DNA from 2 places in the Kitasatospora sp. NPDC001683 genome. Region 1 is predicted to be linked to the other one. Evidence: riboswitches for the same ligand, from Rfam matches in the RefSeq annotation. Region 1 holds a riboswitch; the other holds the start of a gene.
What was found. Region 1 has a riboswitch for S-adenosylmethionine ahead of ACWCYO_RS19035 (aminotransferase class V-fold PLP-dependent enzyme). Riboswitches for the same ligand answer to the same signal wherever they lie in the genome.

Region 1 (7,441 bases):
AACTCGGTCACCCGCGCGGTGCGGGTCACGTCGAAGCGGGTGAGGTTGCCGCACAGCGTGCAGCGCCAGCGCGTCTCGGCGGTCAGTGCGGGGACGGTCATCGGGGATCCTCTCGGCTGGTCCCTGGGTGGGCTAGGCGCTCCCCCCGGAGCCCCGGCGTCGGCGGCGGGAGGCGGGATTGCCCGCCCCAAGCCTATTGCCTGGGGCAACCGCCCCGACCACCGGTTGCCGGAACCGGAGGACTGGTCCACCTGCCGTAAACCGCCGTGTCACCTGCCGCGCACGGAGGGATGCTTGGCCGCATGGCGCTCGTGGCCCCCGACCACACCGACGCGCGGGACGGCCGCCCGGCGGTGCCCGCCCCGGCGGTCACCTACGCCCTGATCGCGCTCAACACCCTGGTCTTCCTGCTCGGCCCGGCCGCCGGCCTCAACCCGCTGTACGGCACCGGCCAGGCCCGGATCTGCGCCGAACAGCGGTACGAGCAGCGCTGGGGCGCCGTGCCCGCCGAGCTGCTGACCGGCCACCCGCTCACCGCCGAGCAGCTGGCCGACGGCCCCGACCCGGTCCCCGGCTGCCCCGCCGCCCCCACCCCGGGCAAGCACCCGGCGGTCTCCGCCCTCACCGGGCTCTTCCTGCACGCCGGCTGGCTGCACCTGCTGGGCAACCTGCTCTTCCTCCACGTCTTCGGCCCCACCGTCGAACGGCGGCTCGGCCGGGCCAGGTACCTCCTCTTCTACCTGGCCGCCGGCAGCCTCGCCTCGTACGGCTTCGCCCTCGCCGAGGCGCACTCCCCCGGCTTCACCCGGGTCCTGATCGGCGCCTCGGGCGCGATCTCCGGCGTGCTCGGCGCCTACCTGCGCTTCCACCCGAAGGCCCGGGTGACCACCCTGGTCCCGCTGCTCCTCTTCCTCCCACTGCGCTTCCCGGCCTGGCTGGTGCTCGGCCTCTGGTTCGCCCTGCAGTGGTGGTCGGTGCACTCGGCCGGGCCCGGGGTGGCCTACCTGGTGCACGTGATCGGCTTCTCGGCCGGCTTCCTGTACGCCTGCACCATGGTCGGGCACCCCCCGAGACGCCCCCGCTGAGGCCCGATACGCTGGCCGCACCCCACGAAGGAGCCCGAGAACGTGATCACCGCCATCGTCCTGATCAAGACCAGTGTCGACCGCATCCCGGAGATCGCCGAGGCCATCGCCGCCATCGAGGGCGTCAGCGAGGTCTACTCGGTGACGGGCGGCTACGACCTGGTCGCGATGGTCCGGGTGCGCCGCCACGACGACCTGGCCGAGGTCATCCCGGGCCGGCTCAACAAGGTCCCGGGCGTGGCCCACACCGAGACCCAGATCGCCTTCCGCACCTACTCCCAGCACGACCTGGAAGCGGCGTTCGCCCTCGGCCTGGACGAGTGACCGTCAGCCGTCACGGCGGCTGTCGGCGACGCAACGGCCGCCCTCGTTGCGGTAGTTCCACGCCGCGCCGTCGGTGACCAGCTCGCGCACGGCGGTCAGGAAGCGCTCGATGTGCTCGTCCGGCGTGCCGGCCCCGAAGCTCACCCGGATCGCGTTCAGGCTGCGCTCCCCCGGCAGCGAGGGCTCGGGCGCCCCGCACACAGAGACTGGACCGGGAGCCACGCCGGACTCCTCACCGAGCAGGGTCCGCACCAGCGGGTGGGCGCAGAACAGCCCGTCGCGCACCCCGATGCCGTACTCGGCGGACAGCGCGGCCGAGAAGTGCGAGCTGTTCCAGTCCCGGACCACGAAGGACAGCACGCCCACCCGGGCGGAGCCCTCGCCGAACAGGTTCAGCACCTTGACCTGCGGAATCTCCGCCAGCCCCGCCGTCAGCCGCTCGACCAGCTGCCGCTCCCGGGCCTCCAACGCGTCGAAGCCGGCCTCGGTCAGCGCCCGGCAGGCCGAGGCGATCGCGTAGGCGCCGATGACGTTCGGCGAGCCAGCCTCGTGCCGGGCCGGACCGGTGTGCCACTGCACCGCCACCGAGCCGTCCAGCTCCCGGGCGACCGTCCGGGTCGCCCCGCCGCCGGCCAGGTACGGCTCGGCCGCGTCCAGCCAGTCCGCCCGCCCGGCGAGCACCCCGGCGCCGAACGGCGCGTACAGCTTGTGACCGGAGAAGGCGATCCAGTCGACGTCCAGCTCGCGCACCGAAACCCGGTGGTGCGGGGCCAGCTGGGCGGCGTCCAGCACCACCCGGGCGCCGTGCCGGTGCGCGCTCGCGGTCAGCTCGGCGACCGGCCACAGCTCGCCGGTCACGTTGGAGGCACCGGTGACGCACAGCAGCTTCGGCCCCTCGGGCGCCCCGGCGAGCGCCGCCTCCAGCGCGGCCACCGCCTCGGCCCGCGAGCGCGGCGCCCGCAGGTAGCTGACCTCCAGCCCGGCGTGCGCCCAGGGCAGCAGCGAGGCGTGGTGCTCGGTCTCGAAGGCGAACACCCGGGTGCCGGCCGGCACGGCGGCGGCCAGCAGGTTGAGCGAGTCGGTGGTGGCGCGGGTGAAGACCACCTGGTCACCCTCGCGCAGGTCGAGGAACTCGGCGACGGTACGGCGGCTCTGCTCGAACAGGTCGGTGGACAGCTGCGACAGGTACCCGGCGCCGCGGTGCACGCTGCCGTAGTACGGGGCGTAGGCGGCGACGTCGTCCCAGACCCGCTGGAGCGCCGGCGCGCTGGCCGCGTAGTCGAGCGCCGCGTAGCCCACCTTCTCACCGCTGGCGAGCGGCACCTGGACGTCGTGGCCGAGGACGGCGAGCGGGGCGAAGACTTCGGTGGAGAGGGACATGAGGATGCACTCCTTCGAGGGGTGAGGGACCCCGGGAGTGCTGGTCGTCCGGCGTCCGCGCTTGTCGCGCGGACGGCCTGCCCGGCGACCCGGTCCTCACCCAGGGCACCCCGCCACGGACGGAGGGTTGCCGGACAGCCAGCTGGGGCTTGGCGCTGTCACTCATGACCTGGCCCAGACTCTAGGTCGGGTACGTCGGAGGGTCAAACGGGCATCCACCATCCGGACAGTGTTCTCGCCCGCTCGCCTCCGGGGCGCTCGAACCCGGCGCCGACGCTCGTCGCTCCGGCGCTCGTACCTCGCTTGTCACTCCTCAACTCTCGGCACCGGCGCGCCCCTTCGGCTCGAGGCGCGCAAAGGGCCCGCACCGACCAATCGCCAGGCGCTCGAACCCGGCGCCGACGCTCGTCGCTCCGGCGCTCGTACCTCGCTTGTCACTCCTCAACTCTCGGCACCGGCGCGCCCCTTCGGCTCGGGGCGCGCAAAGGGCCCGTACCGACCAATCGCCACGGGCCCTCAACTGCCGTCTCAGATCCGGCTGGTGGCCTCCGACCAGCGCCGCAGCAGGTCCTGCGCCGCGCCCGAGTCGATCGCCTCGGCCGCCCGGGCCATGCCCGCCGCGAGCTGCTCCGTCAGCGGCGCGTCGCCGAGGTCCAGCGCGACCAGCGCCGACGCCGTGTTCAGCAGGACGGCGTCCCGCACCGGCCCGCGCTCCCCGGCCAGCAGCCGGCGCGCGACCTCGGCGTTGTACGCGGCGTCGGCCCCGCGCAGCGCCTCGATGCCGACCAGCTCGATGCCGACGTCCCGCGGATCGAAGGTGGTCTCGGTGACCGCCCCGTCGCGCACCACCCACACCCGCGAGGTGGTGGTGATGGTCAGTTCGTCCAGCCCGTCGTCGCCGCGGAACACCAGCGCCGTCGCCCCGCGCCGGGCGAGCACCCCCGCGATCAGTCCGGCGAGCCGGGTGTCGAAGCAGCCGATCGCGTGCGCGGTGACCTTCGCCGGGTTGGTCAGCGGGCCGAGGATGTTGAAGGCGGTCGGCACCCCGAGGTCGCGCCGGGCGGTGGCGGCGTGCCGCATCGAGGGGTGGAACCTCGCCGCGAAGCAGAAGGTGAGTCCGACCTCCTCGGCGACCTCGGCCACCCGCCGGGCCGACAGGTCCAGCGCCACCCCGAGCTTCTCCAGCACGTCCGAGGAGCCGCTGGAGGAGGAGGCGGCCCGGTTGCCGTGCTTGACCACCTTGGCCCCGGCGGCCGCCGCGACGATCGCCGACATGGTGGAGATGTTGACGGTCTTCGCCCGGTCGCCGCCGGTGCCGACGATGTCGACCGCCGGGCCGGGGATGTCCAGCGGCTCGGCGTGCTGGTACATCGCGTCGACCAGACCGGCGATCTCGTCCACCGTCTCGCCCTTGGCCCGCAGCGCCACCATGAACCCGGCCACCTGGACGGGGGACGCCTCGCCGCTCATGATCCGGTCCATCGCCCACGCGGTGGAGGAGCGGTCGAGGTCCTCCCCCTTCAACAGTGCCGCCAGGAGGTCCGGCCAGGTGCGGACCACCTGCGCGGGGTCGGTACCACCGTTCGCAGGGTTCACGTTCACCATGGCTGACTCCAGCTGTTGTCGGTTCCCCCGCTGCGGGGGGACGTCCGTACGGATGGAGCCAGCCTATCGAGCGGCGGGGCGCCCGGGCCCCTGCCTTCTCTAGTACTGAGACGCCCTCGCTCAGCGTGCGACCGGGGCCCGCTTGGCCAGCCGTGCCCGCAGCAGGGTGGCGACCGCCCCGGCCAGCGCCACCGGGTCCACCGGGTGGGAGATCGCGGCATCGGCCCGGCTCCAGGCGGCGAGCCAGGAGTCCTGCGGCCGGCCGATCAGCACCAGCACCGGCGGGCAGCCGTAGATCTCGTCCTTGAGCTGGCGCCCGAGGCCGAGCCCGCCGGCCGGGACCGCCTCGCCGTCCAGCACGCAGAGGTCGATGCCGCCCTTCTCCAGCGCCTTGATCACCGCGGGGGTGGTCGCGCACTCGAGGTAGGACAGCTCCGGAAGATCCTCGGCAGGCCGACGGCCGAGTGCCGTCAGCACCTGCTCGCGGGTGTTGCGGTCGTCGCTGTAGACGAGGACGGTGAGCGACTCGTCGGTCGTGTACGCCATGGACCCTGCTCCCTCAAGTGTGATCCGGACCACGTTCACCTGATCCGGATGCTACTCCCGTTTCCCCCGTCGCCGGTCCCCCTCGCGCACGTTCCTCCTCAAGCCGCCGCGCCCGCGGCTCACCCACCCGGAGGACGCCCCGTCACCCGGACCCTCCCGGTCCACCCGTACGGCCGATGCGGCGTCCTCTCCCCTACAACCCGAGCCGCCCCGTCCGTGCGGCGACGCGCCGGGCAAGGGGGTAGCACCCCGCCCGAGGAACCGTCAGAAAAGGGACACGCCGCTGCTCAGCCCCCGTGCGGACACCCCGTCGCCCGCCAAGCGGGCATACCGCACGCACCGGACACTCCGAGGGACACCCCCCGACGTGAAGACGGAATAAGGGACCGACATAATGTCCGTCGTGGCGACAGCAACAGCAACAGAAACCGGGCACGCGCACGGATCGGTCAATCGACCGAACATGGTCAGCGTCGGAACGATCGTCTGGCTCAGTTCCGAGCTGATGTTCTTCGCGGCCCTCTTCGCGATGTACTTCACGCTCCGCTCCGTCAAGGGAGCGGCGTTCTGGACCGAGAAGGCGCACGCCCTCAACGTGACGTTCTCCTCGGTCAACACCACCATCCTGGTGCTCTCCTCGCTCACCTGCCAGCTCGGCGTGTTCGCCGCCGAGCGCGGTGACGTGAAGAAGCTCCGCGGGTGGTTCATCCTCACGTTCTTCATGGGCGCGATCTTCATCGGCGGCCAGGTCTACGAGTACACCGAGCTGGTCAAGAACGACGGCCTCTCGCTGTCCTCCGACCCGTACGGCACGGTGTTCTACCTGACCACCGGCTTCCACGGTCTGCACGTGACGGGTGGTCTGATCGCCTTCCTGCTGGTCCTGGGACGGACGTACGCAGCCAAGCGCTTCACGCACGAGCAGGCCACCGCCGCGATCGTCGTGTCCTACTACTGGCACTTCGTCGACGTCGTGTGGATCGGCCTGTTCGCGACCATCTACCTGATCAAGTAACCAGCTGATCAGGTCGCTGGCCACCGGCTGCGGCCCCCGCCCTCACCGGCGACGGGCCGCTTCTGCCGGTGCCGACGCTCCCACCGACCGACCGCGCGCGCAGCCTTGGACAGGCAGCCTCGTGCCGGCCAGACCGGCCGCCGGGTGCACCCACCAGTCGACCAGATCCTGACACCGGGGTTATTCCGTGAAAAAGCTCTCCGCACGACGGCGCCACCCATTGGCGGCGCTGGTCGTCCTACTTCTCGCCCTGGCGGCAACCGGGGGGCTGTACGCCGCGTTCGCGCCCGCCGACAAGGCGCAGGCCGACGTCGCCGCGCAGTCGCTCGCGATCGATGAGGGCAAGAGGCTCTTCGCCGTGGGCTGCTCCTCCTGCCACGGCATCAACGGCCAGGGCAGCAGCGAGGGTCCGAGCCTGGTCGGCGTGGGCTCCGCTGCCGTCGACTTCCAGGTCGGCACCGGCCGCATGCCGGCCCAGCAGCCCGGCGCCCAGGTGCCGCGCAAACCGAAGATCTACACCCAGGGCGAGATCGACCAGCTCGCCGCGTACATCGAGTCGCTCGGCCCCGGCCCGATCGCCCCGAAGCCGGAGCAGTACACCTCGACCAACCCCGATGACATCTCCAAGGGTGGCGAGCTGTTCCGCACCAACTGCGCCCAGTGCCACAACTTCGCGGGCCAGGGCGGTGCCCTGACCAAGGGCAAGTACGCCCCGTCGCTGGAGGGCGTGGACGCCAAGCACATCTACGAGGCCATGCAGACCGGCCCGCAGAACATGCCGTCGTTCCCGGACAGCACCATGCCCGAGGAGCAGAAGAAGCAGATCGTGGCCTTCGTCCGCCACACCACCAACGATGAGCCCAACCCCGGCGGTCTCACCCTGGGCAGCCTCGGTCCGGTGACCGAGGGTCTGTTCGGCTGGATCTTCGGCCTCGGCACGCTCATCGCGGTCGCGATCTGGGTCGCCGCCCACACCACCAAGGCCAAGAAGTCATGAGCCACGACATGTCAGAAGAGAAGCTCCCGGAGCCGCACGGCTCCGCCGGCGAGGTGGCCGACCACGGCAACCCGTTCGCCGACCCGGGCCTGCCGGCCCACGAGCCCCGACGCACCGACATCGACGAGCGGGCCGCCAAGCGCGCCGAGCGCCAGGTCTCGCTGATGTTCGTGATCTCGATGCTCGCCACCGTGGGCTTCATCGCCTCGTACGTGGCCATCGACCCGGACAAGATCGTCTACATCTTCCCGCTCGGTCACGTCAGCGCGCTGAACTTCGCGCTCGGCCTGACCCTGGGCGTCGCGCTGTTCCTGATCGGCGCGGGCGCGGTCCACTGGGCCCGCACCCTGATGTCGGACGTCGAGATGCCGTCCGAGCGTCACCCGATCGAGGCCTCCGACGAGGTCCGCAACGACGTCATCGAGCAGTTCAAGACCGGTGCCGCCGAGTCCGGCTTCGGTCGCCGCAAGATGATCCGCAACACCCTCA
Region 2 (7,441 bases), on a different contig from region 1:
GCGGGCGAAGGTCTGCGGGTCGATGTCCAGCATCCGGACGGCCTGGCTGCCGACCTCGTGGCCGGCCAGGTCGAGGCGGCCGTCGGGGGCTTCTCTCGCGGCCCGGCGGTCGGCGTCGCCGAGGGCGGCGCAGACCCAGACGGCGTGGGGGTCGTCGATCGCGGAGAGGCCGGAGACCAGGCCTCCGCCGCCGCGGCGCAGGGTCAGCGTGCCGTCGTCGGAGGTGCTGAACGACACCGGTCCCCGGTTGGAGGCCACCAGGACGGGGGCGGTGCCGGTCACACTCGAACGTTCGGTCGTGAGATCGCCCATGGTTGGTACGTTGCCGGGGGGTCGGCGTGGCAAACGTTTCAATGTCGGGCGGCGTACTCGGGCACGGTGTGCATCGGGGGGCGCTCCAGGGCCGTCACGGGGTGGGTGTGGGCGGTGAAGGCGCGGGTCTCCGGGTCGCGGGTGAACTGGGTGAGGTGGGGGTGGACCAGGTCGGCGGAGGCCTTGAGGCGGTGGGTGCGGTCGAGGCGTTCGAGGGCGGTGCGGTAGATGGTGGCGGCCATCCGGCCGAGGGCCTGGCCGTCCTGGTGGCGGTGGTGCCGGACGCCGACGTCGACCTGGGCCAGGGCGTCCAGCCCGGCCAGTTCCAACGCGTCGACCAGCAGGCCGAGTTCGACGCCGTAGCCGGTGGGGAAGGGCAGCCGTTCGAGCAGTGAGCGGCGGGCCGCGTACTCGCCGCCGAGGGGCTGGACGAAACCGGCGAGTTCGGGCCAGTGGAGGTTGAGCAGGGGGCGGGCGACGAGTTCGGTGACCCGGCCGCCGCCCGCCGGGACGATCGCGCCGCTCTCGGTCTCCAGGGGGCGGTCGTACATGGCCTTGACCAGCTGGAGGTTCTCGTCGGTCAGCAGCGGGCCGACGATGCCGGAGACGAAGGCCGGGTCGAACTCGCGCAGGTCGGCGTCCACGAAGCAGACGATGTCGCCGTGGGTGACCAGCAGCGAGCGCCAGAGCACCTCGCCCTTGCCGGGGACGGCGGGCAGCCGGGGGAGTATCGCGTCGCGGTGCTCCACCCGGGCGCCCGCCTCGGCGGCGACCGCGGCGGTGGCGTCGGTGGAGCCGGAGTCGACCACGACGAGTTCGTCGACGAGGGGGATCCGCTCGACCAGCTCGCGGCGGATGGTCCGGACGATGTCGCCGACGGTGGCCTCCTCGTCGAGGGCGGGGAGGACGACGGTGACGGTGCGGCCGGTGCGCTGCTTGGCCTCCAGCAGGGTGTGCACCGGCCGGTCGGCCGCGCTCCACGAGCGGCGGCGGAGCCAGGACGCCGCCTGCGGGAGGAGTGCGGGGGTCGGTTCGGCGGGCACGGTGACTCTCCTCGGCGGGATAGGTGGAACGGGCCATCTCGCTTGGCGGACGGTCCCTTTCGGGTTGGACGCCTTCGGATACAGTCTTCGTACAGCGGTCGGACCTTTGCACGCCGGGGTCGCCGCTGAACCATAACTTCACATGCTCATCCAGAGGGACTGAGGGAACGGCCCGTTGACGTCCCGGCAACCTTCTCGCTCGGCTGTCGTCGACAGGCCCCGGCGGGACAGGTGCCAATTCCGGCCCGTGGCGCGACCGCGCCACGGGGAAGATGAGGAGAGAGGCCTCCGCCATCATGGCTATCGACACCGTCGCACCCTCCCCCAGCCTTCGGCCGGGGGGACTCCCACCCGTCGACCTCGGCCCCGCCGCCGCGCTGTCCTGTCGGGAGTGCGGCACCCGCTTCCCGCTCGGCCCGAACTTCGCCTGCCTGGAGTGCTTCGGGCCGCTGGAGATCGCCTACGAGTTCGGCAGCGAGCGCGCCGAGGAGCTGCGCAAGCGGATCGAGTCCGGTCCCGCGTCGATCTGGCGCTACGCGCCGCTGCTGCCGGTGCCGGCCGACGTGGCTTCCAAGCCCAATCTGAACCCCGGCTGGACCCCGCTGGTGAAGGCGGACAACCTGGGGCGGGAGCTCGGGTTCACCGCGCAGCTGCACGTGAAGGACGACTCCGGCAACCCGACGCACTCGTTCAAGGACCGGGTGGTGGCCTGCGCGATCGAGGCCGCCCGGGCGTTCGGCTACACCACGCTGTCCTGCTCCTCGACCGGCAACCTGGCCGGTGCGGTGGGCGCGGCGGCGGCCCGGGCCGGGTTCCGCTCCTGCGTGTTCATCCCGCACGACCTGGAGCAGGGCAAGGTCGTGATGGCCGGGGTGTACGGCGGCGAGCTGGTGGGCATCGAGGGCAACTACGACGACGTGAACCGCTTCTGCTCGGAGCTGATCGGGGACCCGGCCGGCGAGGGCTGGGGTTTCGTCAACGTCAACCTGCGGCCGTACTACGGCGAGGGCTCCAAGACGCTGGCGTACGAGATCTGCGAGCAGCTGGGCTGGCGGCTGCCGGAGCAGATCGTCATCCCGATCGCCTCGGGCTCGCAGCTGACGAAGATCGACAAGGGGCTGCAGGAGCTGATCAAGCTGGGTCTGGTGGAGGACCGGCCGTACCGGATCTTCGGGGCCCAGGCGGCGGGCTGCTCGCCGGTGTCGGCGGCGTTCAAGGCCGGCCGCGACGTGATCAAGCCGGTGAAGCCGGACACCATCGCCAAGTCGCTGGCGATCGGCAACCCGGCGGACGGCCCGTACGTGCTGGACATCGCCCGTCGGACGGGCGGCGCGGTCGAGGACGTCACGGACGCGGAGGTCGTGGCGGCGATCCGGCTGCTGGCCCGGACCGAGGGCGTCTTCGCCGAGACCGCGGGCGGGGTGACGGTCGGCGTGCTGAAGAAGCTGGTCGAGACCGGTCAGCTGGACCCGGCCAAGGAGACCGTCGCGATCAACACCGGCGACGGCCTGAAGACGCTGGACGCCGTCTCCGGGGCCGGGATGACCGCCGTCATCAGCCCGACGCTGGACTCCTTCCGCGCCGCCGGCCTCGCGTCCGCCTGAACCACCCCCACCCCCCCGCTAGGAGAGCCATGAGCGCCAACGTCCGCATCCCCACCATCCTGCGCACCTACACCGGCGGCGCCGCCGAGGTGACCGCCGAGGGCTCCACCCTGGCCGAGGTCATCGCCGACCTGGAGGAGAACCACGCGGGCATCTCCGCCCGCATCCTGGACGACACGGGCAAGCTGCGCCGCTTCGTGAACGTGTACGTGAACGACGACGACGTGCGGTTCGCCGAAGGCCTGGGTACCGCGATCAAGGACGGCGCCAGCGTCTCGATCATTCCGGCGGTGGCCGGCGGCTGCTGAGCCGTTCCGGCCGCTCCCGGCCCTCCTGACCCGCTTCGAACGGCTTCCCGGCCGCCCGCACCTACGGAATTCCACTCTCCGTAGGTGCGGGCGGCCGCCTGCATTTTCGGCGGGAATATTTCCGGGTCAAGTCGGAGTAGAGTGTGGCTCTGCTGGGAAAAGGGCTTCCCTTCCGGCCCGCGGGGTGCTTCGCCGGAGGTCGTCCGGAGGCTGGGACGGGCCCGGGGACCGGGCCGTGAAACATGTCAGGCCGATGTCAGAATTCCTGCGGGCATTTGGGTAATTCGTCCGCTATGTCCGGCGTGGAATGCCGACTTCCTTCCGTTTTGCTCGGTCTTGTCTCTTGGCGGGGGCGAGGAATTCCCGGCGATTGGCCCTGTTGCAGAGGGCGTCGATCCGGATACATTCAGCGGCGGTCGACGTAATCGCCCGCTCACGGAAGCCTTCCGGTGTTCCCGTGCGGAGGATTGCGGCGTGCACGGCTGCGCTCAGGGGGGGTTCCCCGGGCCGGCCTCCAAACCAGACCCGGGCCCGCGACCTGCGGGCCCGTGAAGGGCCAGCACAGCACTAGGGGAGTTCGGAATGGCTCAGGGCACCGTCAAGTGGTTCAACGCGGAGAAGGGCTACGGCTTCATCGCGGTCGACGGTGGTGCGGACGTCTTCGTCCACTACAGCGCGATCCAGATGGACGGCTACCGCACCCTCGAGGAGGGCCAGCGGGTCGAGTTCGAGATCTCCCAGGGACAGAAGGGCCCGCAGGCGGACATGGTCCGCGCGGCGGTCTGACCCCTTCCGGCTCCAGGAGCTCGGCGCGGCCCACGGCTGGTGGACCACTCGCTTCTCGACGGGCCCGTACGACACGCGTCGTACGGGCCCGTTCGCGTTCCCGCGCGGGCCCGTTCGCGTTCCCGCGCGGGCCCGGACGGGCACCGGCGCGGGCCCGGACGGCGGCTCGCGGGTTGGCGATTGGGCTTGCACTCGACCACCCGGAGTGCTAATCATTGGCGTTAGCACTCACAGCGTGAGAGTGACAGCGGACCGGGTCGGTGAGGCCCCCGGGAGCGGTAGGGGAATGGACCCCCGCACACCAGGGCCGTCCGTCGCGGGCACCCCTTGGTCCGAGCAGTCGACCGTGTCCCGGAGGACCACTTCAGATGGCCAAGATCATCGCCTTTGATGAGGAAGCTCGCCGCGGCCTTGAGCGTGGCATGAACCAGCTCGCCGACGCAGTGAAGGTCACGCTCGGCCCCAAGGGTCGCAACGTCGTGCTGGAGAAGAAGTGGGGCGCCCCCACGATCACCAACGACGGTGTCTCCATCGCCAAGGAGATCGAGCTCGAGGACCCGTACGAGAAGATCGGCGCGGAGCTCGTCAAGGAGGTCGCCAAGAAGACGGACGACGTCGCGGGTGACGGCACCACCACCGCCACCGTGCTCGCCCAGGCCCTGGTTCGCGAGGGTCTGCGCAACGTCGCCGCCGGCGCCAACCCGATGGCTCTGAAGCGCGGCATCGAGAAGGCCGTCGCCGCCGTCTCGGACCAGCTGCTGGCCCAGGCCAAGGACGTGGAGACCAAGGAGCAGATCGCCTCCACCGCCTCCATCTCCGCCGCTGACACCCAGATCGGCGAGCTGATCGCCGAGGCCATGGACAAGGTCGGCAAGGAAGGCGTCATCACCGTCGAGGAGAGCAACACCTTCGGCCTGGAGCTCGAGCTCACCGAGGGCATGCGCTTCGACAAGGGCTACATCTCCGCCTACTTCGCCACCGACCTGGAGCGCATGGAGGCGACCTTCGAGGACCCGTACATCCTCATCGCCAACTCCAAGATCGGCTCGGTCAAGGACCTGCTCCCGCTGCTGGAGAAGGTCATGCAGAGCGGCAAGCCGCTCGTCATCATCGCCGAGGACGTCGAGGGCGAGGCCCTGTCGACCCTGGTCGTGAACAAGATCCGCGGCACCTTCAAGTCCGTCGCCGTCAAGGCCCCGGGCTTCGGCGACCGCCGCAAGGCCATGCTCGGCGACATCGCCATCCTCACCGGTGGCACCGTGATCTCCGAGGAGGTCGGCCTCAAGCTGGAGAACGCCGGCATCGACCTGCTGGGCACCGCCCGCAAGGTGGTCATCACCAAGGACGAGACCACCATCGTCGACGGTGGCGGCGACAGCGAGCAGGTCGCCGGTCGCGTGAACCAGATCCGCGCCGAGATCGAGAACAGCGACTCGGACTACGACCGCGAGAAGCTCCAGGAGCGCCTCGCCAAGCTGGCCGGCGGCGTGGCCGTCATCAAGGCCGGCGCGGCCACCGAGGTGGAGCTCAAGGAGCGCAAGCACCGCATCGAGGACGCCGTCCGCAACGCCAAGGCCGCCGTCGAGGAGGGCATCGTCGCCGGTGGTGGCGTCGCCCTGCTGCAGGCCGGTGTCGCCTTCGACAAGCTCGAGCTGGACGGCGACGAGGCCACCGGTGCCAACATCGTCAAGGTCGCGCTCGAGGCCCCGATCAAGCAGATCGCGACCAACGCCGGCCTCGAGGGTGGCGTCGTGGTGGAGAAGGTGCGCAACCTCCCCGCCGGTCACGGCTTGAACGCCGCCACCAACGAGTACGTCGACCTGGTCGCCGAGGGCATCATCGACCCGGCCAAGGTCACCCGCTCCGCGCTGCAGAACGCCGCCTCCATCGCGGCGCTGTTCCTCACCACCGAGGCCGTCATCGCTGACAAGCCGGAGAAGGCCGCCGCGGCCGCCGGCGGCGGCATGCCGGGCGGTGACATGGACTTCTGATCCTGATCGCTTCGATCGGGTCGGTTGACTCCTCGTCCGCGTGGGCGGTCCCCTTCGGGGGGCCGCCCACGCGGCGTTTCCGGGCGGTCGGCGTTTCGCGGGAGAATGGGCGGATGGCTTCCGACGACATCGAGACCGCCCTGCACAACGCGCGGGCACTGATCCTGGCCGACCTCACCGCGCGGGACGTGGCGGACGCCGCCGTCGTCTCGCTGGTGGAGCAGGCCGTCACCCACCGCCGCTGGTGGCTGGAGCAGTGGCCGGACGGCACCGAGTACGTGCTCGGGCTGGTCGCCCAGGACGTCCAGGACGCGCTGCTGGAGGCGTACGGGCGGTGGCCGCTGTGCACCGCCTGCGCGGCCGACGGGGACCCGCACGCGCTGGGCGTGGAGCCCGAGCTGGGGCCGGAGCCGCACTGGGTGTGCGGCAAGCGGGGCGTGGCGGTGGCGCCGGTGGGGGAGTTGGTCTAGTCCTCGAGCCGCTCGAGCTCGGCCGTCAGGTTGGCGCGGGCGGGCGCGGTGTGGCGCTGGTGGGCGGTGGGGGTGCGGTAGAGGGCCGGGAGCGCCAGGAGCCTGCGCAGGACGGCGGCCCGGCCGGCGCGGAAGTCCGGTTCCGGGACGAAGCCGTACTCCTCGCGGACGGCGGCCGCGTAGGCCGCGTACGCCTCGGGGGTGCCGCCGAGGACGGCGAGGTCCGCGTCGCAGAGCACCTCGCCGTTGCGGTCGCCGGGGGCCGGGTCGTGGGTGAGGGTGAGCAGGACGAGCCGTTCGACCTCGGCGACGCGTTCGGCGGGCAGTCCGGCGGTGGTCAGCGCGCGGACGGCGAGGGCGGCGCTGCGCTCCTCGTTCTCGGTGCGGTCGGGGCGGTAGACGGCGTCGTGGAACCAGGCGGCGAGCCGGACGGCGTCCGGGTCGGCGGCGTGGTCGGCGAGGTCGTCGACGCGCCGCAGGACCGCGCGCAGGTGCTCAGGGGTGTGGTAGCGGCGTTGCGGCTCGGACCAGCGGCGCAGCAGCTCCCGTCCGTACGGTTCGGGGCCGTCGGTGGCGCCGCAGCGGTTGAGCAGGGCGGTCCAGGCGGTGAGCAGGTCCTCGGTCGGCATGGGCACATTCTGTCGGCTGGTTCGGGTGGACGGGATATGCCGGTCAGCGATATATGTAGACGCATGACAGAACGCTCCATGCAGGAGCCGACGCTGCTTCTGCTCACCGCGCTGGCCGATGCTCCGAGACACGGTTACGCGCTCATCCAGGAGATCGCCGCGATCTCGGACGGCCGGGTCAAGATGCGCACCGGCACGCTCTACGGCGCGCTCGACCGGCTGCTCGGCCAGGGCCTGATCGAGGTCGCCGCCGAGGAGGTGGTGGACGGCCGCGCCCGGCGCACCTATGCGCTGACCG

Region 2: another riboswitch for S-adenosylmethionine. It lies ahead of thrC (threonine synthase); the one in region 1 lies ahead of ACWCYO_RS19035 (aminotransferase class V-fold PLP-dependent enzyme).

What each region holds. Positions count from the first base shown of each region.
Region 1 covers NZ_JBSFGK010000032.1:11,692-19,132, reverse strand. The annotation lists gene ACWCYO_RS19050 (hypothetical protein) at 1-101, opposite strand, end outside; gene ACWCYO_RS19045 (rhomboid family intramembrane serine protease) at 303-1,085, shown strand; gene ACWCYO_RS19040 (Lrp/AsnC ligand binding domain-containing protein) at 1,128-1,409, shown strand; gene ACWCYO_RS19035 (aminotransferase class V-fold PLP-dependent enzyme) at 1,413-2,789, opposite strand; SAM riboswitch class IV at 2,842-2,959, opposite strand; gene trpD (anthranilate phosphoribosyltransferase) at 3,318-4,394, opposite strand; gene ACWCYO_RS19025 (DNA-binding transcriptional response regulator) at 4,515-4,940, opposite strand; gene ctaE (aa3-type cytochrome oxidase subunit III) at 5,335-5,955, shown strand; gene qcrC (cytochrome bc1 complex diheme cytochrome c subunit) at 6,143-6,952, shown strand; gene qcrA (cytochrome bc1 complex Rieske iron-sulfur subunit) at 6,961-7,441, shown strand, end outside.
Region 2 covers NZ_JBSFGK010000100.1:17,096-24,536, reverse strand. The annotation lists gene ACWCYO_RS34255 (alpha,alpha-trehalose-phosphate synthase (UDP-forming)) at 1-312, opposite strand, end outside; gene ACWCYO_RS34250 (glucosyl-3-phosphoglycerate synthase) at 351-1,355, opposite strand; SAM riboswitch class I at 1,499-1,634, shown strand; gene thrC (threonine synthase) at 1,652-2,959, shown strand; gene ACWCYO_RS34240 (MoaD/ThiS family protein) at 2,989-3,267, shown strand; gene ACWCYO_RS34235 (cold-shock protein) at 3,850-4,053, shown strand; gene groL (chaperonin GroEL) at 4,422-6,044, shown strand; gene ACWCYO_RS34225 (hypothetical protein) at 6,158-6,514, shown strand; gene ACWCYO_RS34220 (HD domain-containing protein) at 6,511-7,143, opposite strand; gene ACWCYO_RS34215 (PadR family transcriptional regulator) at 7,207-7,441, shown strand, end outside.